Regions from separate parts of the Pseudomonas sp. 14P5.3.2 genome, predicted to be linked through region 2. Evidence: riboswitches for the same ligand, from Rfam matches in the RefSeq annotation. Region 2 holds a riboswitch; the other holds the start of a gene.
What was found. Region 2 has a riboswitch for manganese ahead of mntP (manganese efflux pump MntP). Riboswitches for the same ligand answer to the same signal wherever they lie in the genome.
Positions count from the first base shown of each region.

Region 1: linked by a shared signal. The riboswitch ahead of AC27VU_RS23165 (TMEM165/GDT1 family protein) and the one ahead of mntP (manganese efflux pump MntP) in region 2 are both predicted to bind manganese.

Region 1 covers NZ_JBYOKU010000034.1:57,118-66,595, reverse strand. Annotated here, with positions in the region: gene AC27VU_RS23195 (fatty acid--CoA ligase) at 1-1,500, opposite strand, end outside; gene AC27VU_RS23190 (MFS transporter) at 1,647-2,831, opposite strand; gene AC27VU_RS23185 (AraC family transcriptional regulator) at 2,932-3,696, shown strand; gene AC27VU_RS23180 (LysE family translocator) at 3,824-4,453, opposite strand; gene AC27VU_RS23175 (2-hydroxyacid dehydrogenase) at 4,727-5,692, shown strand; gene AC27VU_RS23170 (methyltransferase) at 5,726-6,724, shown strand; yybP-ykoY riboswitch at 6,764-6,888, shown strand; gene AC27VU_RS23165 (TMEM165/GDT1 family protein) at 6,977-7,561, shown strand; gene AC27VU_RS23160 (M48 family metallopeptidase) at 7,744-8,562, opposite strand; partial or broken gene AC27VU_RS23155 (methyl-accepting chemotaxis protein) at 8,766-9,478, shown strand, end outside.
Region 2 covers NZ_JBYOKU010000006.1:59,205-68,682, forward strand. Annotated here, with positions in the region: gene AC27VU_RS06815 (amidohydrolase) at 1-1,653, shown strand, start outside; gene AC27VU_RS06820 (C45 family autoproteolytic acyltransferase/hydrolase) at 1,691-2,767, shown strand; gene AC27VU_RS06825 (MFS transporter) at 2,805-4,133, shown strand; gene AC27VU_RS06830 (thiamine pyrophosphate-requiring protein) at 4,245-6,032, shown strand; gene AC27VU_RS06835 (DUF72 domain-containing protein) at 6,509-7,222, shown strand; gene mntP (manganese efflux pump MntP) at 7,224-7,787, opposite strand; yybP-ykoY riboswitch at 7,796-7,967, opposite strand; gene AC27VU_RS06845 (ATP-binding protein) at 8,178-9,478, opposite strand, start outside.

The DNA.
Region 1 (9,478 bases), on a different contig from region 2:
TTCGCGCGCGCCGATCTCGTGCCCTTCGCGGATCACCAGCAGGGCAAACGGCCGCTCGCCCCACTGCGGATCGGCAATCCCCACCACGGCTACTTCACGCACCGCCACATGACGGCTGATCAGGTCTTCGAGGTCCAGCGAAGAGATCCACTCGCCACCGGTCTTGATCACGTCCTTGATCCGATCGCGGATGTCGATCACGCCCATGCTGTCGAGCGTTGCCACGTCCCCGGTGTGCAGCCAGCCACCGGCCCAGAGTTCGGCGCCCTTCTGCGGCTCGTTGAAATAGCCCTCGGTCAACCACGGCGCGCGCAGCACCAGTTCGCCCTGAGTCTCGCCGTCGGCGGGGAGGAAGTTGCCGTCGCCATCGACGATCGCCGCTTCCACCAGCGGCCCCGGCACACCGGCCTTGATCCGGTAAGTGGTGCGCTCGTCTTCGGTGCCGGCCATCAGTTCGTCGTTCAGATGCGCACACGAGACCAATGGCCCGGTCTCGGACATGCCGTACGCCGCCGTGAGCTGAATGCCTCGGGCCTTGGCGGTCTCGTACAGCGTGCGATTGAGCGCACTGCCACCGATGACAATCTTCCAGCCACCGAAATCGGTGCCTTGCGCGCCTTTGGCGTTGAGCAGCATTTGCAGGATGGTCGGCACGCAGTGGGAGAACGTGACCTTCTCCTTGCGCCACAGCTCGACCAGAAACTCCGGATCGTAACGCCCCGGGTAAACCTGTTTGAGCCCGAGCATGGTCGCCACGTACGGCAGGCCCCAGGCATGCACATGGAACATCGGAGTGATCGGCATGTACACATCGTTGGTGCCGAGCAGGCGCACGCTGTCGATCGCGCCCATGATCGTCGACACGCCCATGGTGTGCAGCACCAGTTGCCGATGGGTGAAGTACACACCTTTCGGGTTACCGGTGGTGCCAGTGGTGTAGAAGGTGGTGGCGACCGAGTTCTCGTCGAAGTCCTGGAAGTCGTAATGCGGGCTCGCAGCGGCCAGCAGTTGCTCGTACTCGCCGACCAGATTCGGCAGCTCGGCGGTCTTTTCCGGCAGATCGGTGAGCAGCAGGGTTTTCTTTACCGTGGTCAGGTGCGGCGCGATGGCCTGATACAGCCCGACGAACTCGCTGTTGACCAGCACGAAGCGATCCTCGGCGTGGTTCATGGTGTAGAGGATCTGTTCCGGCGACAGGCGCACGTTGATCGTGTGGATCACCGCGCCGATCATCGGAATGGCAAACATGCACTCGAGGTAGCGATGGCTGTCCCAGTCCATCACCGCCACGGTGTCACCCGCCTTCACCCCCGCCGCCGTCAACACATTGGCCAGCCGCGCAACCCGCTCGATCAGAGTCGGATAGCTGTAACGCAACTGGTCTCGGTAAATGATCTCGCGGGTTTTCTCGTAACGGGCGCCGGACATCAGCAGCCGTTTGATCAGCAATGGATACTGGTAGGCCCCATCGGCCGGGGGAATGACGCGAGTCTGCAACATATGAATCCCTTTTCTGGCTGCACGGTGTTGGCGTAGAGAGCGTTACTCTAGAGCCGTTATACCCCAGTCAAATCAGCCGAAGGAATGATTTGCACAGCCGTACAAATGCTAGCTTTGAGCCAGCATTTGCCGGTATTCAGCCCCACTCAGGCGGCTTGTCCTACAGCCGCTTCGGAAGGTGTGCGTGGGAAAGCTACGGCAGCGAGGAAGGTCAACGCGCCAAAACCCGCCAGAATCAGGTAAAGCCCGACGAAACCATGGCGCGGCTCGACGTAGGAAATCAGCGGAATCGCCGTTGCGCTGGCGCCGAACGACAGGCAGTAACGCAGGGCGAACACCCGGGATTGCCACTGCGGTGCAACGAAATTGGCGACCATCGAGTCGTTCACCGTGACCTGGCCGAACACCACGAACATGAACGCCGCTCCAAGCACGATCACCGCCCAGCCATCGACATGGGCCATGCCGTATAACAGCGGCGCCTGAAACAGCGTGAGCACCAGAAACGGCCATTTCAGACTGACCCGATGCAGCACCTGCCCGATGCTCAACTGCGCCACCGCGCCGAAGGCATACGCCAGGCTGACCACCACGCCAAGGGTTTGCGGCGAGGCGAACAGGTCATGCAAGCGCTCCTGAAACAGCTTCGGATAGGTCATGGTGGTGGCGTTGAACACCACACCGCCGGTGGCCGTCGCCAGCGCCAGCACACCAAACACCATGAGCATCGAAATCTTCTGACCGGCAGCGCCTTTCAGCACGGTGTGCGGACGCTGCGGGATCGGCTCTTCACGCACCTGCAGGGCAAAACCGATACCCAGCACGATCGCCACCACGCCCGGTAACACAAAGGCCGAGCGCCAGCCGAATTGCGCCACCAGCAACCCGGTGATCAGCGCCGAAAACGCCACGCCGAGGTTGCCCCACATGCCGTTGATGCCGATTTCCCGGCCACGGTTCTGCGCGTAGGCCACCAGCATCGCGGTACCCACCGGGTGGTAGATCGCCGCGAAAATGCCGATCAGGGTCAGCCCGATCACCAGCATCGTCGGGCTGCTGCTCAACCCGGTGAAGATCGCCGAGGCGCCGATGCCGAAGAAAAACACCAGCATCATCTGCCGCCGGCTCCAGTGATCACCCAGCCAGCCGGCCGGCAGCGAACAGGCACCGAAGGCAATGAAGCCACCCAGTGACAGGCCGATCAGCGCGGCGTAGTCGAGGCCGAAGGCCTGGGTCATGCCGAGCACGGCGGCGGGGAAAATCAGCATGAACATGTGGTCGATCACATGGGCAGCATTGACGTAGCGGATCACGTTTCGGGATTGGTTCATGGCGGCACGCTTGTGTTTGTTATGGGCGGATTGTTGTCAGCGGCTTTATGCTAAGTTGGCGAAAAAGCGCATATCTGCCATTCAGGTCATCAAACCCGACATGTTGATCAGCCATTTCGAACACGGCCCGGTGAGTGCCTATCCCCGGGATTATCTGGACGGTTCCCACCAGCCGCTGCACCTGCACCGCGAGGCGCAGTTGCTGTATGCCGTCAGAGGGATCATGCGGGTGGTCACCGATCTTGGTGCCTGGGTGATTCCACCGAGCCGCGCGGTGTGGATTCCGCCGCAGGTCGCGCACGAGATTTTCATGTCCGGCGATGTGCAGATGCGCTCACTGTTCATCGCCCCCGAACTGTCACCGGCCAGCCTGCAACAGTGCTGCGTGCTGGCGGTGACACCGCTGTTGCGCGAATTGATTTTGCGTGCGGTACAAGGCCCGCCCCATGCCGACAATCCGCTGATCCAGCAACTGATGCTGGAAGAATTGGCCAGCCTGGAAAACCTGCCGCTGCACATTCCGATGCCCACTGACCGGCGCCTGCAAAACATCTGCCTGGCCTTGCTGCACACCCCCGATCACCCCAACACCCTGGAAGACTGGGCGCAGCAGGTCGGCGCCAGCTCGCGCACCCTGGCGCGGCTGTTCCAGCGACAACTGAAGATGAGTTTCAACGCCTGGCGCCAGCAACTGCGCCTGATGGAAGCCCTGCCGCGCCTGCTCGCCGGGGATAGCGTACAAAGCGTGGCACGGGACTTGGGCTACGGCAGCGCGCGGGCGTTCAGCGCGATGTTTCGCCGTTTGCTTGGGGAAAATCCCCGGGAGTACCTGAACACCCTGAGCAAGCTCAGCCAACTCGTGTAGGAATTCCCCATCTCCCCTGTGGGAGCGAGCTTGCTCGCGAAAGCAATCTTCCAGTCACCTGTGATATCGACTGATCCGACGCCTTCGCGAGCAAGCTCGCTCCCACAGTTTGATCGGGTTTCAGCTCTTAGTGCATCTCGGTGAAGGCGAGTTTCACGCCGATCGCGATCAGCACTGCGCCCATGGTGCGGTCGAACCAGTGGCCCATGCGGGCAAAACCGGCGCGCACGCGCTGCTGACTGAACAGCATCGCCACCAGGCAAAACCAGACAGCCGTCGCGACCGCCAGATAAACCCCGTAACCGGCCTGCACCGCCAGCGGCGTGTGCGGGTTGATCACCACGGTGAACAGGGAGAGGAAGAACAGCGTGGCTTTCGGGTTCAGGCCATTGGTGACGAAGCCCGAAGTGAAGGCGCCGCGAGCGGTGCGCACGCCGGCTTCCTTGTGCAAGTCATCGGTGACGGTTTTCGCCGGCTGCGCGCGCAAAGCCTTGAAGCCGATGTACAGCAGGTACGCCGCAGCAGCCCATTTCAAGGCGTTGAACAGCACGATCGACTGCGACACGATCAGGCCGATGCCCAGCAGCGAATAGCCCACGTGCAGGAAAATCGCCGTGCCCACACCCAGCGCGGTCCAGGTGCCGGCGCGACGCCCATGGGTCACGCTCTCGCGCACCACCACGGCAAAGTCCGGGCCGGGGCTGGCCACGGCCAACAGGTGGATCAGTGCAACGGTCAAGAACTCGGTCCAGTACATGGGGGCTCCTCTTTAATGAGTAAAAACAATTCATCAACTGGCTCAAACCCTGTGGCGAGGGAGCTTGCTCCCGCTCGGCTGCGCAGCAGTCGTAACACCTGAAACACCGGTGTGCCTGACACAGTACGGTGAATGGGTTTGGGTCTGCTTCGCAGCCCAGCGGGAGCAAGCTCCCTCGCCACAGGGTATTGCGGGCGCTGTGCGTAACCATTTGTTTCATCTGGTAGGCTCGGCAGATTACGCCTTCCGTTCCAAGCACAAAAGGTACAGTTGATGACGAACCCGCGCCGCGCCGTATTCCTCGATCACCCGTCACTGGATCTCGGCGATCTCGACCTCAGCCCGTTGCGCGCCTGCTTCAGCGATCTGCAACTGTTCGCTCAGACCTTGCCTGAACAGGTCAGCGAGCGCCTGCACGGTGCCAGCGTGGCGATCACCAACAAGATCCGCATCGACGCCGCCGCGATGGCCGCCAACCCGGATCTGCAACTGATCCTGATCACCGCCACCGGCACCAACAACGTCGATCTGGACGCGGCCCGCGCCCATGGCATCACCGTGTGCAACTGTCAGGGTTACGGCACGCCGTCGGTGGCGCAGCACACGATCATGTTGCTGCTCAACCTCGCCACCCGCCTGGCGGATTATCAGAAAGCCGTCGGCGAGGGTCGCTGGCAACAGGCCAGACAGTTCTGCCTGCTCGACTACCCGATTGTCGAACTGGAAGGCAAAACCCTCGGTCTGCTCGGTCACGGTGAACTCGGCGGTGCGGTCGCGCGCCTGGCCGAAGCATTCGGCATGCGTGTATTGCTCGGACAGATTCCGGGCCGGCCGGCGCGCCCGGATCGTCTGCCACTGGCCGAACTGCTGCCGCAGATCGACGCCCTGACCCTGCACTGCCCGCTCAACGAACACACCCGGCACTTCATCGGCGCCCGCGAGCTGGCATCGATGAAACCCGGCGCGTTTGTGGTCAACACTGCGCGCGGCGGATTGATCGATGAACAGGCCCTGGCGGACGCCTTGCGCAACGGTCACCTCGGCGGCGCGGCCACCGATGTGCTCAGCGTCGAACCGCCGGTCAACGGCAATCCGCTACTTGCGGCGGATATTCCGCGGCTGATCGTCACCCCGCACAACGCCTGGGGCAGTCGCGAAGCGCGGCAGCGTATCGTCGGCCAATTGACCGAAAACGCCCAGGCGTTCTTCAGCGGTACAGCGCTGCGGGTCGTCAGTTGATAAACTGCGGCACTTTTTTTCCAAGGAGCAGTTATGGATCCGCGCAGTGAAGTACTGCTTCGTCAGGCCGAGTTATTCCAGGGTTCGCTGTTGCTGGCCGGTTTGCCTGCCGACGATTTGCTCGGGCGCCTACCCAATGCGTTCGGCTGGTGCTGGCATGCCGGCGATCAAGCGGCACTCGATGCGCGCTTCGAAGGTCGCAGCCATTTCGGTGTGAATGTGCCGGAGCGCGAATTCGACAGCGCCGTGGTGTTTCTGCCCAAGTCCAAGGATCTGACCGATTACATCCTCAATGCCGTGGCCGCACGTCTGCCCGGGCGCGAGGTGTTTCTGGTCGGGGAAAAACGCAGCGGTATCGAGGGTGCGTCCAAGCAGCTCAACCCGTTCGGCAAGCCGCGCAAACTCGACAGCGCCCGTCACTGCCAACTGTGGCAAGTCACCGTGGCCAATGCACCCGAAGCCAAATCGCTGGAAAGCCTGGCGCAGACTTATGAGTTGCCACTGGCCGAAGGCCCGTTGAAAGTCATCAGTCTGCCGGGCGTGTTCAGCCATGGTCGACTGGACCGCGGCAGCGCCCTGCTGCTGGAGCATCTGGACAAATTGCCGAGCGGTCACCTGCTGGACTTCGGTTGTGGCGCCGGGGTGTTGGGCGCGGCGGTCAAACGTCGCTATCCGCACAATCAGGTGACCCTGCTCGACGTCGATGCCTTCGCCGCCGCCAGCAGTCGCCTGACATTGGCGGCCAACGGTCTGGAAGCCGAAGTGCTGACCGGTGACGGCATCGACGCTGCACCGATGGGTTTGAACGCGATTCTGAGCAATCCGCCGTTTCATGTCGGCGTGCACACGGATTATTTCGCTACCGAGAACTTGCTGCGAAAAGCGGCCAAACATCTGAAAAACGGCGGCGAACTGCGCCTGGTTGCGAACAGCTTCCTGAAGTATCAGCCACTGATCGAAGAGCATCTGGGCGTGTGTGCGATCAAGGCCGAAGGCAATGGTTTCCGGATTTACCGGGCCAAGCGCGGCTGAAAATTAGCACTTGCCGAATGGATTCTGCCTAGGCAGAATCCGCTCCGTCCTAGGGGAGTAGTCTCCCACGAGCGCCAAGCTCGTCCGGCATACGTCAACATACTTGATCCTCAGATCATGGCGTATGCGACCCAAGCGTCCGCACCAGACGGATCGCAGGGTTTGACAAGACCTATGACACGCACACCTTACCCGGGGCGGGAAGGCTGTACGTGTCATAGCCGTGTCGACCCGCCCCTTAGGAAAATCCTGATGCTGGACTCGTTACTCGTTCCCACCGCAATCGTTGCCTTGGCCGAAATCGGCGACAAGACGCAACTGCTCGCGCTGATTCTCGCCGCTCGCTTTCGCAAACCCTGGCCGATCATTGCCGGTATTGTCGCTGCGACCCTGGCCAACCACGCAGCAGCCGGTGCGGTAGGCGCCTGGTTCGGCAGCTTCTTCTCAGACTCGGTCCTGCACTGGATTCTCGCCGCGAGCTTTACCGCCACTGCGCTGTGGACGTTGGTCCCGGACAAGATGGACGACGATGAAGCCAGCACCGCACGCAAGTTCGGCCCCTTCCTGACCACGCTGATCGCGTTCTTCCTTGCGGAAATCGGTGACAAGACGCAGATCGCCACCGTGATGCTGGCGGCGCAATATCCGGAGCTGTGGCTGGTGATCATCGGCACCACGGCGGGCATGCTGATTGCCAACGTGCCGGTGGTATTGGCGGGTAATTTTGCTGCGGAGAAACTGCCGCTGACCCTGATCCGTCGCCTGGCCGCTTCGGCGTTCTTCATTCTGGCGATCGTTGCGGTGTACAAGGCGATGCAGAGCAGTGGCTGGATTTAACCCCTGAGCCTTTCACATCATTGTGGCGAGGGAGCTTGCTCCCGCTGGGCTGCGAAGCAGCCCAGATACTGCCAATGCGATCAAACATGAACACCGCATTGGCAGGGTTTGCGACGGCTGCGCCGCCGAGCGGGAGCAAGCTCCCTCGCCACAAAATCAAGTTCGCCTTGCCTTGGTGCTGATCAGGATTTAGGGGCTTTTTCGTACAGCGGCATGACTTTTGGAATCGCCGCCTGCAGCGAGGCGATCCGGCTGGACGAGGCCGGGTGGGTGCTCATGAATTCCGGCGGTGCGCCTTCCGAGGCCTTGCTCATCTTGTCCCACAGGGTGATCGCCGCGTTCGGGTTGTAGCCGGCGCGAGCGGCCAGCTCCAGACCGATCAGGTCGGCTTCGTTTTCGTTGGCGCGGCTGTTGGGCAAGGTCATGCCGTAGTTGGCCACGGTGTCGGCCAGCGCCAGGCTGTCCTGACCCAGACCGAACAACGCGCCGGCGCCCTGCTTGGCCATTTCGACGCCATAGGCTTTGGACATCGCTTCACGACCGTGCTCGCGCAGGGCGTGGGCGATTTCATGGCCCATGACCGCCGCGATTTCATCGTCGGTCAGCTTCAGGCTGTCGATCAGCCCGGTGTAGAAAATGATCTTGCCGCCAGGCCCGCAGTTGGCGTTGAGCTCATCGCTCTTGATCAGATTGACTTCCCACTGCCATTGCGCGGCGTCCGGACGGAAGTTCGGTGCCTGGGCGATCAGCCGGTTGGCAATCGCCTGAACCCGCTTGGCCTCCGGGCTGGTCTTGTCCAGTACGCCTTTGCTCGACGCTTCGCCGACGGTCTTCTGATAAGACTGTGCATACATCTGGTCGACCTCTTGCGAGGACAGCATGCTGAACATGTACTGCTTGCGCTCCACCCCCACGGCTCCGCCGCTGGTGGTGTTGACCGACTGACAACCGGCCAGCAACAGCGCTGCGCTCAGTGCACTTACAACCAATGTCTTGTTCATTCAAAAGCTCCCTGAAAACATGCCGCGTATCGTAGGGGGTCAATTGTATCGACGCCAGATACAACAGACGCGTTGCATGCACTTTCAGAAATTGGCCGCTGCCCCTGTAGGAAAAAATTCACACGCCTGCGCAAGTCCTGCACAGCTGCGCCGCACACTGATCCATTTGCGACATCCTCCGCCCTTTGTTCCGCTCAACGCTCATGGCCCAATGCCTGCTGCCGATACAACAGCGCAGACGTCCTCTTGCGTGCGGAGCTCCCATGAAGTTCAAGTCGATCCAGTTTTCCGTCGCCGCCCTGGCCGGCGCCATCGTGCTCAGCGTGGTCGCCGCGCTGGTGCTGTACGCGCTGTTTTCCGGTGCCCGCACCCAGGAGATGGTGCAACAGCGCACCCAGGCGCAGTTCGAACAAGTCATCGAACAACGCCTGACCTCGTTGGCGCAGACTCAGGTCAGCCAGATCCAGCGCGAACTCGAAGCACCGCTGCTGATTGCCGGCGGACTGGTGCGGGTCAACGCGCTGCTCGGCACGCCGGGCGCCGACGGCCAGTCACGCCTGACCATCAGCCGCGAGCAACTGATCAGCCTGATCAAGGAGAACGTCGAGCAGAACCCGAAAATTCTCGGCACCTACATCGGCTGGGAAAAAAACGCCCTGGACCACAATGACGCGGCCTACGTCGGCACCCGCGTGGTCGGTGTCGACGCGGCCAACGGGCGCTTCCTGCCCTGGTGGTTCCGCAATGACGACGGCACCCTGGGCCTGGACAAACTGGCGGACGTCGACGACCAGAAAGTCCTGTCCACTGGCGTACGGGCCAGCGAGTACTACCTGTGCTCGAAAGAGAGCAAGAAATCCTGCGTGATCGATCCGGCGCCGTACAAGGTCGGCGACAAGATCGTCATGCTCGCCTC
Region 2 (9,478 bases):
CTGATCCTGCACGACGCCAAGGTCTACACCGCCGAACCCGGCCAGCCCTTGCAGCAAGCGGTCGCGGTGGAGAACGGCAAGATCCTCGCCGTGGGCACGGATGCGCAGGTGATGCGCCTGAAGACGCTGGCCACGCAAGTGATCGACCTGCACGGCAAAGTGCTGATGCCGGGCTTCATCGACTCGCATTCCCACACGATCAAGGGCGGTCTGCAGATGTTGCAGGCCAACCTCGACGGGCAACTGTTGCCGCTTGATCAACTGGAACAACGCCTGCGCCAATGGCGTCAGGACGGCAAGGCGCAGCGTGGGGATTTCCTCAGTGTAGGCGGGTTGCCGTCGACCTACTGGAGCGATATCGCCGCCCTCGAGCAGCGTTTCAATCAGGGCGAATGGGCGAACCAGCCGATCCTCCTGCTGGGCTGGGATCTGCACACCGGCTGGGCCAATCGGGCGATGCTTGAACGCGCCGGCGTCACGGCAGAGAAAGTTAAAACGCTCAAGGGCGAAGAGCAGGCAACCATCGGCCATCACTCCGACGGCAGCCCGGATGGCTTCCTCGTCGATGCCGGACTGTACCCGGTGCAGGCCTTGCTGCCGCCGCCGACCGCTGACACCTTACTGGCCGCTGGGCGCGCGGCGTTGAACTACTACAAGAGCCTGGGGATCACCGGATGGATGGACCCGCTCGCCAACGAAGTCCCGGGCAGTGACGTTACCAACAACTCGCTCGGTGTGTTGCCGACCTATAAAAAACTCTCGGAAAACGGCGAACTTACCGCCCACGTCGCGGCTCTGTTGATGGCGGATTCCAAGGCCAGACCGGCCGACCTCGATGAGCTGGACAAGGTGCGCCAACAGTTCCTCGGAGTCAGCAATCTGACCTTGCCGGGGATCAAGATTTTCGCTGACGGCGTGGCCGAAGTGCCGGCGCAAAGCGCGGCGATGCTCGAGCCGTACCGCAACTCGAAAAAGACCGGTGAGCTGCTGATCGACCCGGCGCACTTCGGCGAGCTGGTCAGCGCTGCCGATGCCCGTGGCTGGCTGGTGCACATCCACGCCATCGGTGACCGCGCGGTGCGTGAGTCGCTTAACGGCATCGAGCAGGCGCGCAAGGATCGTCAGAGTGGCATCGCCCATTCGATTACTCACCTGCAAATGGTCAACCCCAAGGAGTTCGCTCGTTTCAAGGCGCTGAATGTCATCGCCTCGATGCAGATGTTCTGGGCTGCCGCCGATGAGTCGAGCATGGACCTGGTCAAGCCTTACGTCAGCGCGATGGCCTTCATGTACACCTATCCGGCGCGCTCGCTGTTGAAGAACGGCGCGACCATCGCCGGTGCCAGCGACTGGCCGATCACCACCCCGGAGCCGTGGAAGGCGATCTATCAGGCCGTCAGCCGTAAAGGCCCGAAAGGCGTGCTCAACGCCGCCGAAGACATCGACCGTCAGGTCATGTTCCAGGCCTACACCCTCAACGCGGCCAAGGTGCTGCGCCTTGAAGACCAGATCGGTTCGCTCAAGCCCGGCAAGCAGGCCGACATGATCGTCCTCGACCGCGATGTGTTCACGGTCGAGCCCGCCGCTCTGCGCGACACCCAGGTGCTCACCACCTGGTTCGCCGGTCGCGAAATCTACCGCCGTAAACCGTGACGGCAGACCTTCAAAACGACAACAAGGAAATCTTTTCGTGAATGTTCATTGCTTCGTCACCGACACCCGCAATCCACAGATTCGCGGGCATCAGATTGGCACCACCTGGGCCGCGCAGATCCGCCAGACGGTGGCGCTCTATCTGGATTTCTTCAATCAGGTCGGTGTTCCCCTGGCACAGGTGCAGGCCATCGGTGAAGCCAGTCTGCAAACCCTCCAAGGCTGGTGCCCGAGCCTCGCCGAAGAGCTCGTCGCCACTGCTGAAGGTGCCGGGGTGCCGCTTTGGCAGCTCGCCAGTCTGAATGCTCGTACCGAGATTCTCGCCGTGATGCCGGCGTCCACCGAAGGCGAGTGCTCGACCGCCGTGTTCGCCCCCAACGGCGCATTGCCGCCGCGCAGCATCCAGACCTGGGACTGGCACGATTCGCTGGTGCCCAACGGGCTGATTCTGCAACTGACTACGGCCGCAGGCATGACGGTCAAACTGTTCACCGAGTTCGGCATGCTCGGCAAGATCGGCGTCAACAGCGCCGGGCTGGGCTTGCACTTCAACATCCTGCATCACGCCAGCGACAATGGATCTGCCGGGGTGCCGGTGCATGCGATTGCCCGGCGCATCCTTGAAGAAGCCAGCAGCGTTGACGAAGCGATTGCGCTGGCGCGTTCAGCGCGGGTCAGCGCCTCCACGGTGCTGACCGTGTTCTCCCGCGAGGACTCAAGCCCGCGTGCGGTGAGCATTGAAATGTCGCCAGCATTCACTGCAGTGGTGCGGCCCGATGCCGAGGGCTGGATCACCCACACCAACCATTTCCTCGATCCCGAACTGAGCCTCGGCGAGCGCACACCGGATGCCTCGACGACGTACGCGCGTTTCGATCACGTCAACGCGGCGCTGCAAAACATGGCCAGTGGCAACCTGAGCCATCGGGCAGACGCCATGTGCGGCGAGGCGGGTGAAGACGCGCCGATCTGCTTCCACCCTGATCTGAGCATGCCGGCGACCGAACGCTGGGAAACTCTGCTGACCATCGGCATCGACACCGAGAACAGCGTCCTCGAATACGCCGCCGGCAACCCCAAACAGCTCGCCCGAAACGGCTATCTGCGTTTCTGAATCGCGGCCTCCAATAAAAACAAAACGAGCAATGCACATGGCTACCGAGATTGATCGCAAGAGCGGTTCCCCGTCAGCGCTGAGGACGTTTTTCGTCTCCGGCATGGGCACCGCCCTGGAGTTCTATGACTTCGTGATATACGGCACCGCCGCCGCGCTGGTGTTTCCCCAAGTGTTTTTTCCGCAGATGGCTCCGCTGACCGCGACGCTGGTGGCGTTCGGAGCCTTTGGCGCCGGGTTCTTCGCCCGGCCCCTTGGCGGCATGGTGTTCGGGCATTACGGTGACAAACTCGGCCGGCAGAAAATGCTGGTGATCACGCTGCTGTTGATGGGCCTGAGCACGCTGTTGATCGGGTGCCTGCCGGGCTATGCAACCCTTGGTGCGGGCGCGCCGGTGTTGCTGGTGGTGCTCAGACTGGTGCAGGGTTTCGCCGCCGGTGGCGAGTGGGGCGGTGCGGCGCTGTTCGGCATCGAGTCGGCGCCGCCCGGGCGACGTGGGCTGTGGGGCAGTTTCACCAGCATGGGCATCGGTATCGGCGGGATTCTCGGTGCCGGGGTGTTCGCGATTGTCAGTGTCGCATCACACGATGACCTGGCCGGATTTGCCTGGCGCATTCCATTCTGGCTCGGTGGCGTGCTGGTGCTGATCGGTCTGTATGCGCGCCTGCACAAACCGCTTGAACAACCCGCCGAACCGCAGGCCCACGTGCGCATGCCGCTGCTTGAAGCGCTGCGTGCGCGGCCCAGAGCCATGCTGTTGTGCACCGGCATCGCTTTCGGCTACGTGACCATCGCCTACATCGGCAGCACGTTCTTTCTGTCGTATGCCACTCAATTGGGCTATGGCAGTACCGATGCGCTGGTATTCGACTTGTCGCTGTCGATCGCCATCGTGATCACCGCGCCGTTGTTTGCCTTGCTGTCCGACCGGATCGGCCGCCGCCAGGTGATGATCCTCGGCGCGCTGATCATGGCTCTCGGCTTCTTTGCGTTTTTCCCGCTGGTCGGCCTCAAGAGTCTGCTGATTTCTACCGCTGCCTACATCGCCATCGGTGCGTTCATGGGCGCGACGCAGGGGCCTATTCCGGCGTTTCTGGCTGAACAGTTTCCGCGGCACATGCGCTATTCGGGAATGTCGGCGGCGTATCAGATCGGTGCGGCGCTGGGCGGCGGGACCGCTTCCAGTGCAGCGACGGCGATCTTGATCGCGAACAACCACAACGCCTTCGGGGTGGCGGTTTACGGCGCGATCGCGCTGGGTATCGTGGCGCTATGCTCGTTTCTTCTGAAGGAGACGGCGCACCTGAGCCTTGCCCAAATCGATGAGGCCGAGTGGGCGCAGGCTGTACCCGTCGCCACTGGCTAATGGCAAAAACAATCGAAACTTCGCGCTCTTCCCGGCTGTCCAGACCCTTGTACTTCCCGGCGGATGTTTCGCCGGGAAGGCTTCATGCATCGGTGACAGGCGAGGAACGAGATGACGACGACAGTGGGAGATTTTCTGGTTGAGCGGCTCAGCCAATGGGGCGTCACACGGATTTTTGGTTATCCGGGAGACGGCATCAATGGCGTGTTCGGCGCGCTCGCCCGAGCCAATGGCAAGATCGAATTCGTTCAGGCCCGGCACGAAGAAATGGCCGCGTTCATGGCTTCGGCCCACGCCAAGTTCACCGGCGAATTAGGTGTGTGCATTGCCACTTCAGGCCCCGGCGCTACGCACTTGATTACCGGGCTGTACGACGCCCGCATGGATCACCAACCGGTGCTGGCGATTGTTGGTCAGCAGGCGCGTACCGCACTCGGCAGCCATTACCAACAGGAGCTGGACCTGGTCTCGATGTTCAAGGATGTGGCCGGGGCTTTTGTGCAGCAGGCGTCGGCGCCGTCGCAAGTACGACATTTGCTCGACCGCGCCGTGCGCACAGCGGTTGGCGAGCGGCGGGTGACAGCGATCATCCTGCCCAATGATTTGCAGGATCTTGAATACGAGTCACCGGCGCGGGCGCATGGCACCGCGCACTCTGGCGTCGGTTACACCAAGCCGAAAGTGCTGCCCTACGAGGCGGATCTGCAGCGCGCCGCCGACGTTCTGAACAGCGGTGAAAAGGTTGCGATTCTGGTCGGCGCTGGCGCGTTGCAGGCGACGGATGAAGTGATCGCCATCGCGGAAAAACTCGGTGCTGGCGTCGCCAAGGCGTTGCTCGGCAAGGCTGCGCTGCCGGACGATTTGCCGTGGGTCACCGGCAGCATTGGTCTGCTGGGCACCGAACCGAGCTACAAGATGATGAATGAATGCGACACCTTGCTGATGATTGGCTCGGGTTTCCCCTATGCCGAATTTCTGCCCAAGGAAGGTCAGGCGCGCGGCGTGCAGATCGACCTGCAACCCGACATGCTCAGCCTACGTTATCCGATGGAGGTCAATCTGGTTGGCGACTCCGCCGAAACCCTTGCCGCGTTGCTGCCGTTGCTCGAACAGAAGACCTCGCGCAAGTGGCGCAAAAAGATCGAAGGCTGGCGCGGCAGCTGGGAAAAGACCCTGGAAAAGCGTGCCATGGCCAAAGCCGCACCGATCAATCCACAGCGGGTGGTGTATGAACTGTCACCGCGCCTGCCGGATCAGGCAATCATCACCAGCGATTCGGGCTCCTGCGCCAACTGGTACGCCCGTGACCTGAAAATCCGCCGGGGCATGCAGTGTTCGCTGTCCGGCGGACTGGCTTCGATGGGGGCTGCCGTGCCGTACGCGATTGCCGCCAAGTTCGCCCATCCCGAGCGCGCGGTGATTGCCCTGGTGGGGGATGGCGCGATGCAGATGAACAACATGGCCGAGCTGATCACCGTCGCCAAATACTGGCGCCAGTGGGACAGTCCGAAGTGGATCTGCGCGGTTTTCAACAACGAGGATCTGAATCAGGTCACTTGGGAGCAACGGGTGATGGAGGGCGATCCGAAGTTCGAAGCCTCGCAAAGCATCCCCGACGTGCCGTATCACCTGTTCGCCATTTCCATCGGCCTGAAAGGGATTTTTGTTGACCGCGAAGAGGACATTGCCGCCGCCTGGGAGCAGGCATTGGCTTCGGAGGTGCCGGTGCTGATCGAGTTCAAGACCGATCCCAACGTACCGCCGTTGCCGCCGCACATCACGCTCCAACAGGCGAAGAAATTTGCCACGACCCTGCTCAAGGGCGACCCGGACGAGGCGGGCGTGATCGTGCAAGCCGCCAAGCAGGTGCTGGCCAGCGTCCTCCCCGGCAAAAAATAACCGCATAGGAGCTTCGCCGTGCCCCAAATCTGTGAACGCCGCTGAAACCTGTGGGAGCGGGCTTGCTCGCGAAGGCGGTGTGTCAGGTGCAGAAGTTGTGGATGTGTCGACGCCTTCGCTGGCAAGCCAGCTCCCACAGGTGTTTCGTCGTCCCCCAAATTTGTGAACGCCGCCGAAACTGTGGGAGCGGGCTTGCTCGCGAAGGCGCTGTGTCAGGTGCAGAAGTTGTGGATGTGTCGACGCCTTCGCTGGCAAGCCAGCTCCCACAGGTGTTTCGTCGTACCCCCAATCTGTGAACGCCGCCGAAATTGTGGGAGCGGGCTTGCTCGCGAAGGGGGTGTGTCAGGCGCAGCGATTGTGGATGTGTCGACGCCTTCGCTGGCAAGCCAGCTCCCACAGGTATTTCGTCGTATCCCAAGTTTGTGAACGAAGACCGTGGAGATTTTCATGCGTGAAGCGGCGAAGGTGTTTTTTTGATGTTCATCGGTTGCGCAGGCTGGAGTCTGGGGCGTGAGTATTGGCCGCAGTTTCCGGCCGAGGGCACGCATCTGCAGCGGTATGCGGCACGGTTCGACTGCGTGGAAATCAACAGTTCGTTCTATCGCCCGCATCGGCGCGAGACGTATGCACGCTGGGCGGATTCGGTGCCGCCGGGCTTTCGCTTTTCAGTGAAGGTGCCGAAGCAGATCACCCATCAATTGCGTTTGCAGAACTGTGATCAGGCGCTGGATGAGTTTCTCGGGCAGTGCGAGGGTTTGGCCGACCGATTGGGGAGTTTGCTGGTGCAACTGCCACCGTCGCTGGCCTTTGAGCCGGCACGCGCAGAGGCGTTTTTCGTGGCGTTGCGCCAACGATTCGCGGGTGATGTGGTGTTGGAGCCACGGCATGAATCGTGGGTGACGGCGGCGCCGATGCTGCACGCTTATCGTATCGCCCAGGTCGTGGTCGATCCATCGCGGATCAGTAGCGATGGCTCGGCGCAGGGCTGGGCGGGTGTGCGCTATTGGCGACTGCATGGCGCGCCACGGATTTATCACAGTGCTTATGAGCTGCCTTATCTGCAACAGCTTGCGCAGAGCATGCGGCTCTGCGCTGCTGAAGGCGCCAGCGTCTGGTGCATTTTCGACAACACCGCCAGTGGCGCTGCGTTGGGCAACGCGATGACACTGGCGGCGCTGATCCGCGCCTGAATCAGGCTGACAAGTGCTCGTACAGAATGGTCGCGCCGACGATCATCAGCACTACACCACCGACGATTTCCGCACGCTTGCCGACCACCGCTCCGAGCACCCGGCCAAGCATCACGCCGATGGTCACCATGGTCATGGTTGCCACGCCGATGGCCGCTGCCGCCACCCAGATATTCACGTCGACAAACGCCAGGCCGACGCCGACTGCGAGGGCGTCAATGCTGGTGGCGAACGCGGTGACTGCCAGAATCAGGAACGAATGCTGGCCGGGTTTTTCCTCTTCCTCGTCTTCGTGTTTCAGGCCGTTGTAGATCATATGCAGACCGAGAATCAGCAGCAGGGTGAAGGCGATCCAGTGGTCCCATTCGGCGACCCAACGGGTGGCGGCCTGACCGATCAGCCAGCCGATGATCGGGGTGATGGCTTCGATCACGCCGAAGATCAGGCCGGTGCGCAGTGCTTCGGTCAGACGTGGTTTGTGCAGGCTGGAGCCTTTGCCGATGGCCGCGGCGAACGCGTCCGTGGACATGGCCAGAGCGAGGAATATGAGGGAAACAGGATTCACGGGGGCACACTTCCAGTCGGGCTATGAGTCAACGACACAACCACACGCCCGACTTTAGGCATGGATGTGTCGTCGGTCTCACCAACCAAAAGGTGTTCGTACCACGGCATGTTGCCGAGAATGTTGATACGAACGCTTCCGAGGGACTCGGAAACAGGCTACTCCCCAACGAGGCTGCGGATCTTATTTGGGCAAACATGAAAATTTTGTCAAAAGCATCGAGGCGATCGATAAACACCAGACTCTGTGGCGAGGGAGCTTGCTCCCGCTGGGCTGCGCAGCAGGCCTTCTGCTGTTCGGCAAAGAAAGGGCCGCTGCGCGCCTCAGCGGGACGGTGCGACGATTCGACAAGCTCCCTCGCCACAATGCTCGTGCAGGGTCCGGGCGATGTTATTGACTCGAGAGCTCATTGATCCGCAACTGCGCACACAACCCGCCCTGCGGCCGGTTGTACAGCTGCAGCGTGCTGCCGATCTTGCTGACGATCATCTGCACGATCGCCAGCCCCAGTCCCGCGCCGTTACCGTGGCCATGGCTGTAGAAACGCTCGAACAGCCGCGCGTATTCCTGCTCGTTGATGCCGGGGCCGGCGTCCTCGACGCTGATGTACACCGCGCCGCCCGCCTGCGGTTGCACCTGAACCCGCACCTCGCTGCCCGGCGGGGCGAAGTTCAGGGCGTTGGTCACCAGGTTCTGCAAGGCGATGGCGAGGGCCACCGGGTCGGTGTCGACCGGGCAGTGGTGGTCGCTGTCGAGGATCAGTTCGACGTCTTTTTCCAGGGCCAGCGGTGCCAGTTCGGCGAGTTCTTCGCGCACCAGTTCGGTCAGTTCCACGGTGCGGGTTTCGGGATTGGCCAGGTGTGGTTCGATGCGCGCCATGGTCAACAATTGACTGGCGATACGCGTCGCCCGATCCACCGCGCTGACCAGATACTCCAGCGCCTCTTCGCGTTGTTGCGGCGTCGCCGCCAGTTGCGCGTTTTGCGCGTGGATCCGCAGAATCGCCAGCGGTGTGCGCAGCTCATGGGCAGCGTCGGCAATGAAGCGCCGCTCCCGCGCCAGCAGATTGTCGATCTGTTGCAACAGGCGATTGAGCGCGGTCTGCATCGGCTCCAGATCGTGGGGCAGGGGGCTGAGGTGCAGCGGTTTCAGGGTTTCGGTGTCACGTCCGCGAATGCTCTGCGCCATCGCGCGCAGCGGTTGCAGGCCCCAGCCGATGGTCAGCCAGATCAACGCGGCCAGCAACGGTACGCCGATCAGGCTCGGCCATAACGTGTGGCCGACGATGCGTTCGATCAGATCCTGGCGGATGTCGTCACGCTCGCCGACCCAGATCAGCAGCCCCTGTTGCGGATCCTTGAGCAGGAACGCACACCAGTCGCGGCCGTTCTCTATCAGGTCATGGGAGCCGAGGGTGGTGGGCGGCGCCGCAAGCTCCGGCGCTTCAGCCGAGCGCACCAGCAATTGGCCGTCGCTGCGCCACACCTGAAAGGTCAGACGGGTTTCGTATGGGTGCGCAGCCTCGCCGTCGCCGACCCGGCTCATCGCTTCATCGAAGGCCTGATAGAGCCGGCTCCAGTCGTTGTCGCCCGGCGCGCGCTGGGCCAGCACGCCTTGCAGCAGGCGCGCACTTTGCGCCAGTTGGGCATCGTAGACCTCTTCGATTTCATGGTGACTGTCGCGCAGCACCA